3 regions of the Streptomyces sp. NPDC012835 genome follow, and region 2 is predicted to be linked to each of the others. Evidence: riboswitches for the same ligand, from Rfam matches in the RefSeq annotation. Region 2 holds a riboswitch; each other region holds the start of a gene.
What was found. Region 2 has a riboswitch for S-adenosylmethionine ahead of thrC (threonine synthase). Riboswitches for the same ligand answer to the same signal wherever they lie in the genome.

Region 1: linked by a shared signal. The riboswitch ahead of ACFY6S_RS07910 (PotD/PotF family extracellular solute-binding protein) and the one ahead of thrC (threonine synthase) in region 2 are both predicted to bind S-adenosylmethionine.
Region 3: linked by a shared signal. The riboswitch ahead of ACFY6S_RS09090 (aminotransferase class V-fold PLP-dependent enzyme) and the one ahead of thrC (threonine synthase) in region 2 are both predicted to bind S-adenosylmethionine.

The regions. Positions count from the first base shown of each region.
Region 1 covers NZ_JBIBBW010000002.1:83,876-89,177, reverse strand. The annotation lists gene ACFY6S_RS07915 (ABC transporter ATP-binding protein) at 1-123, opposite strand, end outside; gene ACFY6S_RS07910 (PotD/PotF family extracellular solute-binding protein) at 138-1,280, opposite strand; SAM riboswitch class IV at 1,438-1,559, opposite strand; gene ACFY6S_RS07905 (penicillin-binding transpeptidase domain-containing protein) at 1,672-3,120, opposite strand; gene ACFY6S_RS07900 (IclR family transcriptional regulator) at 3,213-3,983, opposite strand; gene ACFY6S_RS07895 (aldehyde dehydrogenase (NADP(+))) at 4,201-5,302, shown strand, end outside.
Region 2 covers NZ_JBIBBW010000003.1:740,824-746,125, reverse strand. The annotation lists gene ACFY6S_RS16555 (trehalose-6-phosphate synthase) at 1-987, opposite strand, end outside; gene ACFY6S_RS16550 (hypothetical protein) at 1,085-1,288, opposite strand; gene ACFY6S_RS16545 (glucosyl-3-phosphoglycerate synthase) at 1,327-2,331, opposite strand; SAM riboswitch class I at 2,554-2,681, shown strand; gene thrC (threonine synthase) at 2,699-3,991, shown strand; gene ACFY6S_RS16535 (ubiquitin-like small modifier protein 1) at 4,115-4,390, shown strand; gene ACFY6S_RS16530 (cold-shock protein) at 4,773-4,976, shown strand.
Region 3 covers NZ_JBIBBW010000002.1:357,298-362,599, reverse strand. The annotation lists gene ACFY6S_RS09100 (cytochrome bc complex cytochrome b subunit) at 1-519, shown strand, start outside; gene trpD (anthranilate phosphoribosyltransferase) at 731-1,795, shown strand; SAM riboswitch class IV at 1,902-2,019, shown strand; gene ACFY6S_RS09090 (aminotransferase class V-fold PLP-dependent enzyme) at 2,222-3,634, shown strand; gene ACFY6S_RS09085 (Lrp/AsnC family transcriptional regulator) at 3,696-3,977, opposite strand; gene ACFY6S_RS09080 (rhomboid family intramembrane serine protease) at 3,974-4,690, opposite strand; gene ACFY6S_RS09075 (hypothetical protein) at 4,842-5,093, shown strand; gene ACFY6S_RS09070 (NYN domain-containing protein) at 5,132-5,302, shown strand, end outside.

The DNA of each region.
Region 1 (5,302 bases), on a different contig from region 2:
GAGCACCCGCTGGCCCTCGTACCCGGCGGCGAGGGAGTCGATCTCGATGTGCGGGGTGGTCGGGGCGGTCGGGTTCCGCGGGGCCGGCGGTTCGCCGGCCGCCGCACGGTCGCTGGTGGTCACTGTGGGGTTCTCGCTCACTTGAAGATCTGGTTCCAGCGCTGCTGCCACTCGTTGAGCTTCGGAGTGGCGGTCTTGTAGTCGACCCAGGTGAACTTCTTGTAGACGTCCTCGCCGTACTTCACCTTGGCCTTGAAGTCGGGGGCGTAGTCGATGGTGTCGTTGCCCGCGCCGTAGAAGGTGCCCTCGGCGAACGGCTTCTGGTGCTCGGCGGAGGAGAGGTGGTCCAGGAACTTGTAGGCCGCCGCCGTGTGCGTCGAGCCCTTCGGCACGTAGTACGAGGTCAGCGCGCCGACCGCGCCGGAGGCTGGATAGGTGAAGCCGATCGGCTGCCCCTCCTGCTCCATGGCGAAGGCGCGGCCGTCCCAGAACGGGACGATCCAGGCGTCGCCGTTCTGCAGGACCGTGGAGACACTGCCCGCGTCCGCCGGGTAGGAGGAGACGCAGTTCTTCAGCTGGGCGAGCTTCTCGAACCCCTTGTCGACATCGGCGGGGTCGGACAGCTTGCCGCCGTCCTGGGAGACCAGCGCGGAGAAGAACTCCAGACCCGCGTTGTACGTCAGCGGCGGCAGCGCGACATGACCGCAGTACTTCTTGTCGAAGATGTCGGTCCAGTCCTGGGGCGCCTGCTTGATCTTGTCGGTGCGGTAGAGCAGCCCGTTGGAGCCGGTGGTCAGCGGCACGCCGTACGACGATCCGTCGACGGTCGACTGCTGGGTGAGCACCGGGTCGAGCTGCTTCCAGTTGCTCAGGTCGCCTGTCTTCAGCGGCTGGAGGAGCCCGCCGCCGACCGCCTGGTGCAGCGAGCCGGGGGTGAGGGCCACGACGTCGAACGGCGCGTTCCTGCCGCCCGCGGCGCGCAACTTGGTGACCCAGTCGGAGTCGGCGCCGTAGACGAGGTTCACCTTGATACCGGTGTCCTTCTCGAACGGCTCGACGAAGGACTTCTTGAACAGGTCGCCCCATGCCCCCGCGAACGCGGTGACGGTGATCTGCTCGCCCTTGCCGTCCGACGAACCGCTGCCGGAGGAGGAGCCGCCGCCCGTGTCGACCCCGCAGCCGGCCACGGCGGTCAGGACGGTGGCGGTGCCGGCCGAGGCGAGGGCCAGCAGATATCCGCGCCTGCGGGCGCGGGCGGGGCGGGGCAGGACAGATCTCATGAGGGAGAACTCCTCCGTGCGGTGAGTGAGAACGGCGACGGCCGCGCATGCCGAAGCCGGATCGGGAGCCATGAGGCACGAGGGACGCGAGGGGCGGAAAGCGCTGCTCGCGGTGTCATCTCGTACTCCCGTCATCAGGTCCAGGACCTGGCCGACAGGTCCGCGCTTGCTCCCGGCACATCGGTGTGCGTGCGGAGCCGTGTCATCACCCGGGGCACCCCACCGCAGAAGGAGGGTTGCCGCTCAGCAAGCCGGGGCTTGTCGCTGAGACTCGTGACGCCGAAAAAGTAACACTGATTTCGGCCAACCCAAAGATGACCTGGATCACACGAAGTGATCCAGGTCGGGGGATGGTTGTGCCAAGTTGTGTGGAGAAAATGGGTGGGATCGGTTATTTCAGAGCCGCCGCCATCATCTTCTGAGCGATCGGCGCGGCCAGTCCGTTGCCGCTGACCTCCGAGCGCGCCGCGCCCGAGTCCTCCACCACGACCGCGACCGCCACCTCCTTGTCACCGGACGCGTCCTTCGCGTACGAGGTGAACCAGGCGTACGGCGTCCCGTCGTTGGCCACGCCGTGCTGGGCGGTGCCCGTCTTGCCGCCCACCTCGGCGCCCGCGATCCGCGCGTTGGTCCCCGTACCGTCCTCCACCACCGTCACCATCGCGCTGCGCAGCTGTGCGGCCGTGGCCGAGGAGACGATCCGGGTGGTGTCCCCGTCCTGGTACGACCGCACCGTGCCGCCGCCGCCGTCCACGACCTTCGACACCATGTGCGGCGCGGCGAGCAGCCCGTCGTTCGCCAGCGCCGCCGAGACCATCGCCATCTGGAGCGGGGTGGCGGTCACGTCGAACTGGCCGATACCCGTCAGTGCCGTCTGGGCGTCGTCCATGCCCGTCGGATACACGCTCCGCGAGGCGCGCACCGGCACGTCCTGCTCGGTGTCGTTGAAGCCGAACTTCTCCGCCGTCGCCCGGATCTTCGACTGCCCCAGCTGATCGGCCATCTTCGCGAAGACGGTGTTGCAGGAGTAGCGCAGGGCGGTACGGATGGTGGCGTTCTCGCACGGCGCCGAGGCGTTCTCGTTGCGCAGGACCGTGCTGGTGTGCGGCAGTGTGTAGGGGGTGGGGCTGTCCGTCCTCTCGTCGACCGAGCCGTACAGCCCGTCCTCCAGCGCCGCCGCCGCGACGACCAGCTTGAACGTCGAACCGGGCGGCAGCGGCTGGCGCAGCGCGCGGTTGACCATCGGCTTGTCGGCGTCGCCGGTCAGCCGCTGCCACGCGGCGCCGTCCGTCGTCCCGCTGATCTTCGTCGGGTCGTACGAGGGGGTGCTCACCACCGCGAGCACCCGGCCGGTCTTCGGGTCGATCGCGACGGCCGCGCCCTTGTTGTCGCCCAGCGCCGCGTATCCGGCCCGCTGGACCGAGGGGTCGATCGTCGTCAGGACGGAGCCGGGCTCGGTCTGTTCGCGGGTGAGCGCGCCGAGCGGGTTCTTCAGCCGGGTGTCCGTCCCGTCGAGCACGTCCTTGTAGATGCCCTCCAGCTGGGTGGAGCCGTACGCCTGCGAGCTGTAGCCGGTGACGGGCGCGTAGAGCGCGCCGTCGGTGTAGGTCCGCTTGTACGCCAGGTCGCCGCTGTCCGTCTTCGCGGAGCCGGTGACCGGCGAACCGGCCACGACGATGTCGCCCTGCGGCTGCGCGTACTGGGCGATGATGTTCCGCCGGTTGTACGTGTCGTCCGCGAGGGCCTTCGCCTCGTACACCTGCACCCAGGACGCCCGCACCATGAGGGCGAGCACCAGCGCCAGGCAGATGACCGCTGTGTGTCTGATCGTCTTGTTCATCCCGAAGAAGGGACGAGCGGCGCGGGGGCGGGCGTTCCCCCGCGCCGGGCTTCTCAGGATTTCCTCATCCGGAACGCCGGCGGGCGGTGGTGTCAGAGGCGGCGGGTGGCGAGCGTCAGCCGGTCGCGGGCGTCGAACAGCGCGTCCTTGATCATCTGCTCGTGCCCCGGGGTGAGCCTGGCCACCGGGACCGAGCAGCTGATCGCGTCGCGCGCCGGGGTGCGGTAGGGGACCGCGATGCCGAAGCAGCGCAGCCCCAGGGTGTTCTCCTCGCGGTCCACCGCGTACCCCTGCTCCCGGATGGAGCGCAGCTCCTCGATGAGCTTCTCGCGGTCCGTGATGGTGTGCTCGGTCAGCGGCGGCAGGGTCTCGGGCAGCAGCGCGCGCACCTGCTCGTCGCTGTGCGTCGCGAGCAGCGCCTTGCCGAGCGAGGTGGAGTGCGCGGGCAGCCGGCGGCCGACGCGGGTGAACGGGCGCAGGTAGTGCTGGGACTGGCGGGTCGCGAGGTAGACCACGTTGGTGCCGTCGAGACGCGCGAGGTGGATGGTCTCGCTGGTGTCGTCCGACAGCCGGTCCAGGGTGGGCCGGGCCGCCGCGACGACCTCGTCCCCGTCGATGTACGAGGTGCCGACCAGCAGCGCCCGCACCCCGATCCCGTACCGGGTGCCGGTCGCGTCCGTCTCCACCCAGCCCAGCTCGACCAGCGTGCGCAGCAGCATGTAGAGGCTGGACTTGGGATAGCCGACCGCCTCCTGGACGGTCGCCAGGGAGTGCATCCCGGGACGCCCGGCGAAGTACTCGAGCAGTTCCACCGTCCGTACAGCGGACTTGACCTGCGCGCCACCGCTCTCCGCAGCCGACATCGTCACTCGCCCCTTCTCGCCACTCGACCGCCCGCCCTCGGGGCCCGGTCCTGACAGACCTTGACCGCGTGGAACGCGCGGAAATAGAGTCCCTGGAGATTCACTACCAGGAATCTTGTTCAGAATACCGAACGAATCCTGGGATCAGCAGTGGATGGCAGAGGCCCGGAGCACGCGTGGCCGGGCCGAGGTACGCGCAGTCGGGAAGGAAGCCGCGGTGGCAACAGCACCAGTCTGGAGTGTCGACCCCCGAACGGGAAAGTCACGTGAGCAGGTCGCGCACGAGGCCACGGCCGAAGAGGTGGACCTCGCGGTACGGGGCGCCCACGCCGCCGTCGCCGCGCTCGCCGACCGCACCACGCGCGCCGCGCTGCTGCGCAGGGCGGCCGACCTCCTCGACGGGGCGAGCGAGCACGTCATCGAGGCGGCGGACGCCGAGACCGCGCTCGGACCGGTCCGGCTCACCGGTGAACTCGCCCGTACGACCGCCCAGTTGCGAGCGTTCGCCGAGGTCGTGGACGAGGGCGCGTTCCTCGACGTGTACATCGACCACGCCGACGGCGAGCGCACCCCGCCGTGGCCGGACCTGCGTCGCTACAAGGTGCCGCTCGGTGTCGTCGCCGTCTACTCCGCGAGCAACTTCCCGCTCGCCTTCTCCGTGCCCGGCGGCGACACGGCGAGCGCGCTCGCGGCCGGCTGCCCGGTCGTCGTCAAGGCGCACCCCGACCACCCGGCCACCTCGGAACTGTGCGCCTCCCTGCTGCGCAGGGCGGCGGCCGAGGTCGGGCTCGACGAGAACGTGATCACACTTGTGCACGGCTTCGACGCGGGCGTCGGGCTGATCGGCCACCCGCTGGTGACCGCGGCCGGCTTCACCGGCTCGGTACGCGGCGGCCGTGCCCTCTTCGACGCGGCGGCCGCCCGGCCCACGCCCATCCCCTTCCACGGCGAGCTGGGCTCCCTCAACCCCGTCGTGATCACCGAGGCCGCCGCCGCCGAGCGCGCCGAGCAGATCGGCACCGGTCTCGCGGGCTCGATGGCCATGGGCGTCGGGCAGTTCTGCACCAAGCCCGGCTTCGTGCTCGCCCCGGCGGGGGAGCCCGGCGACCGGCTGCTCAAGACCCTGACGGCGGCCGTCAGCGAGACCGACCCCGGCGTGATGCTCGACCACCGGATGCGCGACGCCTTCGTCGCGGGCGTCGCCGAACGGGCCGCGCTCCCGGACGTCGACGCCCCGATCACCCCCGGCGCCGGCGGCGAACACACCGTCAGCGCGGGCTTCCTGACCCTGCCCGCCGCCCTGCTCGCGGCCGAGGGCC
Region 2 (5,302 bases):
CTGCCGCGAGGGGTAGGCGAAGGCGACATGGACGACGCGCTCGCGCCACTCGGGGTGGTCCGCCAGCAGCTGCCGGTAGGAGAGCAGCCCCCGGACGATGTTCTTCGACAGCTCCGTGCGGTCGACCCGGACGATGGTCCTGCGGTCCGTGCCGTCCGGGGCGCGGCCGATCTGCTCGCGCAGGGTCACGATGCGCTCGTCCACGTCCGGCCGGTGCGCGCGCTCGCGCAGGAAGTCGGCGTCGGCGCCCAGGCCGTGCACGCCGACGCGCGTCTTGCCCGTACCGCCCAGCAGCTCCGTGCAGCAGGCGGTGAAGGCGTCGGCCCAGCGGCGGGTCAGGAAGGCGGCGCGGTCGGCGCCGAGGATGCCGCGCAGGAGCTGGCGCGCGATGTCGTCGGGGAGCAGCCGGAAGTAGTCGACCGGCGCCCACGGGGTGTGCGAGAAGTGCCCGATCGAGAGGTCGGGGCGCAGCGCGCGCAGCATTCCGGGCACCAGCGCCAGGTGGTAGTCCTGTACGAGGACGGTCGCGCCGTCGGCCGCCTCATCGGCCAGGGCCTCGGCGAAGGCGCGGTTGTACGCCTCGTACGAGGCCCACTGGGCGCGGAACTCCGGGCCGAAGGACGGTTCCAGCGGGGTCTGGTAGAGCAGGTGGTGGACGAACCAGAGCGTCGAGTTCGCCACGCCGTTGTACGCGTCCGCGTACACCTCGGGCGGGATGCCGAGCATGCGGACGCGCTGCCCGCCGGTGTCCGCCGGGTCGAGCCTGCCGTCCCGCCGCCGCACGGCCTCCCGGTCGCCCTCGCCGAGCGCCGCGCACACCCACACCGCGTCGGTGTCCGGGCCGATGGCCGAGAGCCCGGACACCAGCCCGCCGCCACCCCGCTTGGCGGCCAGGGAGCCGTCGTCGCCCAGGGTGTACGAGACGGGGCCTCGGTTGGACGCGACGAGGACGCGGGCGGGCGGCGGGGCGATGTGCTCGGAGACCATGTGCCGAAACCTAGCCCGTAGGCGAAACGCTCAAACGTACGGCAGGTCGCCCCGCCGGTCGGGCCCGCCTGTCGCACCCCTCGGCCGGTGGCGCCGGTCAGTCGCGCCGGCCGCGCGCGGCGGCCAGCGCGACCACCCCGGCTCCGGTCAGCGCGAGCGCCACTCCGCCCAGCAGCCACAGGCGCTCGGCGGCGGTCCCGGTCTGGGCCAGGGCGTTCATCGCCCACTGCTTCATGTCGTCCAGGCGCGGGTCCGCGAGGGGCGTGCCCATGAGGTGCGGGGTCAGCAGGTCTGTACTCATGGAGCGAAAATCTAGACATTAGATATGAAAATCACGCGTTACGCCGCGCGTCCGGCCGGGTACTCCGCGATCTCCCGCACCGGCGGACGCTCCTCCGTGTCCACCACATGCGTGCGCGGCGTGAACCCGTCAGGACCCCGCTCGAACTGCGTCAGCCTCGGCCGCACCAGGTGGCCACGGGAGAGCCGCAGCTGCGCCGTACGGTAGATCGCCGCGGCCATCCGCCCCAGCGCCCGGTCGTCCTGATGGCGGTGGCGCCGTACCCCGACGTCGACCTGCGCCAGCGCGTCGAGCCCCACCGTGTGCAACGCGTCCACCAGGAGCCCCAGCTCCACCCCGTACCCCACGGGGAACGGCAGCCGCTCCAGCAGCGTGCGCCGCGCGGCGTACTCCCCGCCCAGCGGCTGGACGAAGCCGGCCAGCCGGGGCCAGTGCAGATTGAGCAGCGGGCGCGCCACCAGCTCCGTCACCCGGCCGCCCTGCCCGACGGGCTGTTCGACGGGCTGCTCGACGGGCGGACCGCCGGGCCGGCCGCCGCCCCGGCCGCCGGGCCGCGCCATGGGGCGGTCGTACATCGCCTTCACGAACTGCACATCGGGGTCGGTCAGCAGCGGGCCGACGATCCCGGAGACGAAATCCGCCGAGAAATCCCGCAGATCCGCATCCACGAAGCACACGATGTCCCCGCCCGTCACCAGCAGCGACCGCCACAGCACCTCGCCCTTGCCGGGCAGCGCGGGCAGCCGCGGCAGTATCGCGTCCCGGTGCACCACCCGCGCCCCGGCCGCCGCGGCCACCTCGGACGTACGGTCGGTGGAGCCGGAATCGATCACCACCAGCTCGTCGACCAGCCGGGTCGCCACCATCAGCTCGCGCCGGATCACCGAGACGATCTCCCCGACCGTCTCCTCCTCGTCCAGCGCCGGAAGCACCACGCTCACGGTGGTGCCCCGGGCCGCTTTCGCCGCCAGCAACTGGTCGAGCGTACGGTCGGCCGCGGACCAGGAACGCCTGGTCAGCCAGCGTTCCACCTCTTCCAGCACGTTCGGTACTCCCTGCGCTGATCCGTAAAACGTGATCCATCTCGCGGTGCGGACGACTACCTCAACCGTCCGCTCCTTCGGTTACAGTCTTGAACAACGCCCTTGACCGCCGCATGCCGGGGTCGCGGGGTGGACACCTGGCTCAGAGACACCGGATCAGCGACATCCGGGACATGCTGCGACAGGCGACAAACGCACCGGACCCCGGGTCCGGCGCCATAGCGCTCATCCAGAGGGACTGAGGGAACGGCCCGTTGAAGTCCCGGCAACCCTCCCGCCGACCGCGAGGTCACGGTGGGGAAGGTGCCAATTCCGTCTCGTGGCGAAGTACGCCGCGAGGAAGATGAGGAGAAAGGGCCTCGCCTCCATGGCTGTGCAGACCGTCCAGAGCGGCACCAACGCCACCGTCGACCTCGGACCCGCCGCCGCGCTCTCGTGCCGCGAATGCGGAGAGCGTTTCGACCTCGGCCCCATTTTCGCCTGTGCGAGCTGTTTCGGGCCGCTCGAAGTCGCGTACGACCTGCCGAGCGGCAGCCCCGACGAGCTGAAGAAGCGCATCGCCGAGGGACCCGACAACATCTGGCGTTACGCGCCCCTGCTGCCCGTCCCCGCCGACGTGGCCTCGAAGCCCAACATCAACCCCGGTTTCACCAAGCTGGTCAAGGCCGACAACCTCGCCCGCGAGCTGGGTATCACCGGGTCGCTGCACGTCAAGGACGACTCCGGCAACCCGACGCACTCCTTCAAGGACCGTGTCGTCGCCATCGCCGTCGAGGCCGCCCGCGCCTTCGGCTTCACCACGCTCTCCTGCTCGTCCACCGGCAACCTCGCGGGCGCCGTCGGCGCAGCCGCGGCCCGGGCCGGCTTCCGCTCCTGCGTGTTCATCCCGCACGACCTGGAGCAGGGCAAGGTCGTCATGGCTGCGGTGTACGGCGGGGATCTGGTCGGCATCGAGGGCAACTACGACGATGTGAACCGTTTCTGTTCCGAGCTGATCGGCGACCCGCTCGGCGAGGGCTGGGGCTTCGTCAACGTCAACCTCCGTCCGTACTACGGCGAGGGTTCCAAGACCCTCGCGTACGAGATCTGTGAGCAGCTCGGCTGGCGCCTGCCCGATCAGCTCGTCATCCCGATCGCCTCGGGGTCGCAGCTGACGAAGATCGACAAGGGGCTCCAGGAGCTGATCAAGCTGGGCCTGGTCGAGGACAAGCCGTACAAGATCTTCGGCGCCCAGGCCGAGGGCTGCTCGCCGGTCTCCACCGCCTTCAAGGCGGGCCACGATGTCGTACGGCCCCAGAAGCCCGACACCATCGCCAAGTCCCTGGCGATCGGCAACCCGGCCGACGGACCGTACGTCCTGGACATCGCCCGCCGCACCGGTGGCGCCGTCGACGACGTCAACGACGAGCAGATCGTCGACGCGATCAAGCTGCTGGCGCGTACGGAGGGGATCTTCGCCGAGACGGCGGGCGGGGTCACCGTGGGCGTCACGAAGAAGCTCATCGAGGCCGGACTCCTCGACCCGACGCTGACCACCGTCGTCCTCAACACCGGCGACGGCCTGAAGACCCTCGACGCCGTGGCGCCGACGACCGGACCGACCGCCACCATCCGCCCGAGCCTCGACGCGTTCCGCGACGCGGGCCTCGCGGCCGGCTGACCCGGCGACACGGGGTCGCGCCGCCCGCGCCACCCGCGCGGCTGTCACCCGCGACCCCCGCGCGACTCTCACCCCGCGCTACCCGCGACACCGAAACTTCCGCAGAAAGGCTGGGCATCCGTCATGAGCGTCAAGGTCCGCATCCCCACCATCCTCCGCACCTACACCGGCGGGCAGGCCGAGGTCCCGGCGGAGGGCGCCACCCTCTCCGAGGTCATCCAGTCCCTGGAGAGCAGCCACCCGGGCATCGCCGCCCGCGTCCTGGACGACCAGGGCAAGCTCCGCCGCTTCGTGAACGTGTACGTGAACGACGACGACGTCCGTTTCGAGCAGGGCCTGGAGACCGCGACTCCCGCGGGCGCCGGCATCTCGATCATCCCGGCCGTCGCCGGAGGCTGACCCTCCGTACGCGCCCTGGGGCGGCGCGTACGCCCCGTAACCGGCATGGCCCTCTCCGCGACAGAAGCGGAGGGGGCCATTCTGCATGGTTGAGCACGGTAGAGTAAGGGAAGGCCCCTCCGCCGACCGCAGTCGGCGCACGCGAGAACGCGACAACATGGGGCCGAACTCCAGGTGGCCTTTGCGTGGTTGGTGCCTTTTGCCCGGCCCGACTTGCCCCGGATCGCAGTGAATTCAACGCTATGCGAGTTCGGCCATGCCCAGATTTCCCCGCCGATTGCCCTGTTGCAGAGGGCAGTTGGGCAGATACATTCAGCCGCGGTCGACGCGTTCCGGCGCGAAGTGTGGCCCCGTGCAAGGGCCAGTAATAGGGGAGTTAGGCATGGCTCAGGGCACCGTCAAGTGGTTCAACGCGGAGAAGGGCTACGGCTTCATCGCGGTAGACGGTGGTGCGGATGTGTTCGTCCACTACAGCGCGATTCAGATGGACGGCTACCGCACCCTTGAAGAAGGTCAGCGAGTGGAGTTCGAGATCTCGCAGGGCCAGAAGGGTCCGCAGGCGGACATGGTCAAGCTCGCCGTCTGATCCCGGCGCGATCGGCCACCGACGCACTCACGACGCACTCACGAAGCACCGCACGTCACTCACGCACGTGGGGCCCGTATCCGGAAAGCCGGATGCGGGCCCCACGTGCGTGCCGGCCGCCGCATCCGTCCGCCGCGCTCGTTCCGGCCGTACTCGTCCCGATGTGCCCCGGCGGCGCTCGCGCCCCCCGTCGCCCGGCCGCCACCGGCCGCCACCCCCGGTCGGGGCTCCGGGGGCGCTTGCACTCTCGGGGGTCGAGTGCTAATTATTGGCGTTAGCACTCTGCAAGTGAGAGTGACAACTTAGGACCGGGTAGGCGAGGCCCG
Region 3 (5,302 bases), on a different contig from region 2:
GACCGCCCGCGCAACGTACCGACGCGTACGGCCTTCGGCGTGGCCTGGCTGGTGTGGTACTTCGTGCTGCTGGCGGGTGGTGGGAACGACCTCCTGGCCACCCACTTCCATCTGTCGATCAACACGATCACCTGGTTCGTGCGCATCGCGTTCTTCGTCGCGCCGGTCCTCGCGTTCGTCGTCACCAAGCGGATCTGCATCGGCCTTCAGCGGCGCGACGCGGAGAAGGTCCTGCACGGACGCGAGTCCGGTGTCATCAAGCGGCTGCCGCACGGTGAGTTCATCGAGGTGCACGCCCCGCTCGACCAGGCGGCGCTGCACAAGCTCACCGCGCACGAGCAGTACACGCCCGCCGAGATCGGCCCGACGGTCGACGAGAACGGTGTGGAGCGCAAGGTGTCGCCCGTCGAGAAGCTCAGGGTCAAGCTGAGCAAGGGCTACTACGGCGAGGGCAACCAGCTGCCGAAGCCCACCGCGGAGGAGTACCAGGAGATCCAGAGCGGCCACGGCCACCACTGATCCCACCCGGCCTCGGCGAGGTCGCCACCACCGAGGGCCCCGGCCCGGTCTCCCCGCGAGGGGGCCGGCCGGGGCCCTCGGCGTTCCCCGCCCGGCGCGCGGAGCCTGTCCGCAGTGCGGGCGGTCGTCCTACGGGCCGGGCGCACGCCGATAGGCTTCTCCCGGGCCCCCGCAGGGGCCCGGTACCCGTCCCGGACCCCAGGAGCGAGCGATGAGCGCTGTTACCCCCGTCGGAGGCGACACCGTGGCGGCACTCACCTGGCCGGGCGTACTGGACACGCTGCTCAACGGCGTCGACCAGAGCGCCGACGCCACCGCCTGGGCGATGGACCGGATCATGAGCGGCGCGGCCACCGACGCGCAGATCGCCGGATTCGTGGTGGCACTGCGGGCCAAGGGCGAGACGGTCGCCGAGATCAGCGGTCTCGTACGGGCGATGTACGAGCACGCCAGGGTCATAGAGGTGCCCGGCAGGACCGTCGACATCGTCGGCACCGGCGGCGACGGCGCCAAGACCGTGAACATCTCCACCATGTCCTCGATCGTGGTCGCGGGCACCGGAGCGAAGGTCGTCAAGCACGGCAGCCGGGCCGCGTCCTCGGCGAGCGGCGCCTCGGACGTCCTGGAGAAGCTCGGCGTCAATCTGGAGCTGTCCCCCGAGCGGGTCGCCCGGGTCGCGGAGGAGGCGGGCATCACCTTCTGCTTCGCGGTGAAGTTCCACCCCGCCCTGCGCCGCGTGGCCGCCGCGCGCGGCGAGATGGGTATCCGTACGGTCTTCAACTTCCTGGGGCCGCTCACCAACCCCGCGAAGGTGCGGGCCCAGGCGACGGGTGTCGCGGATGCCCGGATGGCGCCGATCATGGCGGGCGTGCTGGCCGAGCGGGGCTCCTCCGCCCTGGTCTTCCGGGGCGACGACGGGCTCGACGAGCTGACCACCACCGCGACCTCCCGGGTCTGGGTCGTCCGGGACGGCGCCGTCACCGAGCAGTCCTTCGACCCGCGCGACATCGGTCTGTCCCTGGTGCCGGTCGAGGCCCTGCGCGGCGCGGACGCCTCGTACAACGCGGATGTGGCCCGCAGGCTGCTGGCCGGCGAGACCGGCCCGGTACGGGAGGCCGTACTGCTCAACTCGGCGGCGGCGCTGGTCGCGCTGGACCCGACGGACGATCCGCTGGAGCTCCAGCTGTCGGCGGGGATCGCGCGGGCGGCGGAGTCGATCGACTCGGGCGCGGCGGGCCGGGCGCTGGCGCGCTGGGTCGAGGCCAGCAACGCCTGACGGCGGCGGCTGCGACAGGGGGCGGGCGCCGGTCGGCGCCCGCCCTTGTCCCGTATCGCGGACACCTGTTGGGCGGCGCGGCACGCTGTGCCATAATTTCGCCCAAGGTCATGAGTGACAGCGATTTAGGCCCCGGCTCGCTGTCCGGCAACCCTCCGTCCGTGGCGGGGTGCCCCGGGTGAAGACCAGGCCGTAGGCAGCGAGGTCTACGGCAAGCGCGGACCCCTCGCACCTTTGGGGTCCTGGTCCTCAAGGGAGCAGTCTCGTGAGCAAGCGAATGCGTTAGGGCTTCCACGCCCCTCTTCAACACCCTCCGCACGGTGTTCTCCGTGTGTCGAGGCATCCCCCGCGTGACCGTCACGGCCCTGCCGTGCCCGCGGGTCCTTGAAGCCGCTTTTCCGCCTTGTCCTGCCGGGAGATATCGCCATGTCCGCATACCCGAACGCCACCGCCACCGTTGCCGCGCAGCCCGCCCGGCCCTCCGACGACCCCGCCTGTGGAGCGCCGCTGCCGGTGCTCGGACGGGATGTGACCGTGCCGCTCGTCACCGGCGGCGAGGTCGTCTACGCGGCCCTGGACTACGCGGCCAGCGCCCCGGCGCTCCAGCGGGTGTGGGACGACGTCGCCGCGTACGCCCCGTACTACGGCAGCGTCCACCGGGGCGCCGGCTATCTCTCGCAGCTGTCCACCGATCTGTTCGAGAACAGCCGCCGCACGGTCGCGGAGTTCCTCGGCTGCCGCGCGGACGACCAGGTGGTCTTCACCCGCTCGACCACGGATTCGCTGAATCTGCTGGCGGCGGCCCTTCCCGAGGGGTGCGAGGTGTTCGTCTTCGAGACGGAGCACCACGCCTCGCTGCTGCCCTGGCGGAACGCCCGGGTGAGCTGTCTCGACGCCCCGCGCACCCCGGCCGGTGCCGTCGCCACCCTGGAGAGCGCGCTCGCCTCGCGCGACTCCCGTGGGCCGGCGCTGGTCTGTGTCACGGGCGCGTCCAATGTGACGGGTGAGCTGTGGCCCGTACGGGAACTGGCCGCCGCCGCGCACCGGCACGGTGCCCGGATCGTGCTCGACGCCGCTCAGCTCGTACCGCACCACGCCGTGGACATCGCCGAGCTGGACGTGGACTGGATCGCCTTCTCCGGGCACAAGCTGTACGCGCCGTTCGGCTCCGGGGTGCTGGCCGGGCGGGCCGACTGGCTCCGGGACGCCGAGCCGTACCTCGCGGGCGGCGGCGCCAGCCGCAAGGTGGCGCGCCGCGCCGACGGCGGGGTGGACGTGGAGTGGCACGCCACCGCGGCCCGCCACGAGGCCGGTTCGCCCAACGTCATCGGGGTGTACGCGATCGCCTCGGCCTGCAAGGCGCTGGAGGAGGCCGGGTTCGACGCGCTGGCGGCCCGCGAGCAGCGCCTTGTCGCACGGCTGCGCGAGGGGCTCGCCGAGGTGCCCGAGGTGAAGGTGCTCTCGCTGTTCGGGGACGACGCGCCGAGGGTCGGTGTGCTGTCGTTCGTGGTGGAGGGGTGGAACAGCTCGCACTTCGCCGCCGCGCTCTCCGCCGAGTACGGCATCGGGGTGCGGGACGGCCTGTTCTGCGCCCACCCGCTGGTACGGACGCTGCTGGACGGCGACCCGCGGGAGCAGGGGGAGTGCGGCGCGCCGGAGGCCGAGCCGGGCGGGCGCTCGCTGAACGCGATCCGGGTGAGCTTCGGCGCCGGGACGCCGGACGAGCACGTGGAGCGGTTCGTACGGGCGGTGCGCGAGCTGGTCAGCGACGGCGCGCGCTGGAACTACCGCACGGAGGACGGGCGTTGCGTGCCGGACCGGGGAACGGCCGCCGCGTAGGTCCTTCCCGGCCGGCCGGACGCGGCCGGGGGTACGGACCCGGAGGTGCCCGGAGGCGGTCCTACGCGTCGAGCCCGATCGCGAAGGCCGCCTCCAGGTCGTGCTGGGAGTAGGTGCGGAACGCCACGTGCGTGTCGGTGGCCTCCACGCCCGCGATCTTGCTGATCCGGCCGGGGATGACATCCGCCAGATCGTCGTGGTGGGGCACCCGCACCATGGCGATCAGGTCGTAGGTCCCGGTCACCGAGAAGACCTCGCTGACGCTGTCCAGGGCGGCGATGGCCTCGGCGATCTCGGGAATCCGGTCGACGCTGGTCTTGATGAGCACGATCGCGGTGATCACGGTTGGCGTTCTCCCTCGGTGGCCCCGGTCTGTGCGGCCACTCTATCGGTACGCCAGTAGCGCCCCCAGGCGTAGAGGAAGCCCACACCGAAGCCGGCCACATGGGCCAGATAGGCGACCCCGGGCCCCTCGCCCGCGTTCCGGGCGGCCAGCCACTGGAGCGCGAACCAGAAGATCAGCACGATCCACGCGGGGAAGCGCAGGGGCAGGAAGAACAGGAACGGGAAGAGGCTGGTGACGCGGGCCCGCGGAAAGAGATACAGGAAGGCGCCGAGCACACCGGAGATCGCCCCGGAGGCCCCGACCAGGGTCTGGTCCGAGTCGGCGTTGGCCGCCGCGTAGGCGAACAGCGCGAGGTAGCCGGCCGCGAGGTAGAAGAGCAGGAAGGGGACCCGGCCCATCCGCTCCTCGGTCATCGCCCCGAAGACGTGCAGGAAGAGCATGTTGCCGAGCAGATGCAGCCAGCCGCCGTGCACGAACAGCGCGGTGAGCGGGGTGAGCAGGGCGCGCGCCGAGCCGTGCGCCAGCTCGTCCGGGATCACTCCCCACCGTTCGAAATACGCGCTCTGCGCGGCGAGGAGCGCGTCGCCCCTGCCGTGGCCGGCGCCGAGGCCGGACACCGGGCCGATCAGGAAGGCCAGACAGCACAGGACGATCAGCCCGTAGGTCACCACGGGTACGCCGGCCGTCCTCTGCCCTCGCCATGTGATCACCGACAGAGCATGCCGTACCGGACCCTTCGGTACAGAGCGCCTCGCCGCCCCGCGCGGTGCCCGCGAGGCCGTAGGGTTGCGGGGTGTGATCCGCGGTTCGAGGGCGCGCCGCGGGGCACCGCACGAGGGACGACGAAAAGAGGACGACGCGATGGCAACGCTTCCGACGGTTCCGCAGCCGACGGCCACCACCAGGTGGCGGTGCACGCTGTGCGGGAATCTGACCCGCTTCGACGTGACCCGGTCGTCGAAGGCCGTCGAGTACGTCCATCTGGACCTGGCCGGGGAGCCCACGGTCGAGGAGCGCGAGGTGGTCAGTGAGACCATCGAGTCGGTGCGCTGCCGTTGGTGCAACGCGGTGGATCAGATCGAGTTGGTGGACAGGCCGGGCGCGGGTTCCTGAGAGGGAGCGGCCCGAAAGGGGTAGTGGGGTGACGGATCGTGGAGCAGCCCGCGGGCGGTGCTGAGCCGGCCGGTGCGGCCGGTGACGCCGCGGAGACGCTCGACCGCCCGCTTCCCGACGGGGTACGACGCCGGGTCGTGGCGCTCGTCTCGGACGCCTTCGGTGGTCTGACCGTCCCGGAGCTGCCCACCCAGCTGCGGCAGTACGCG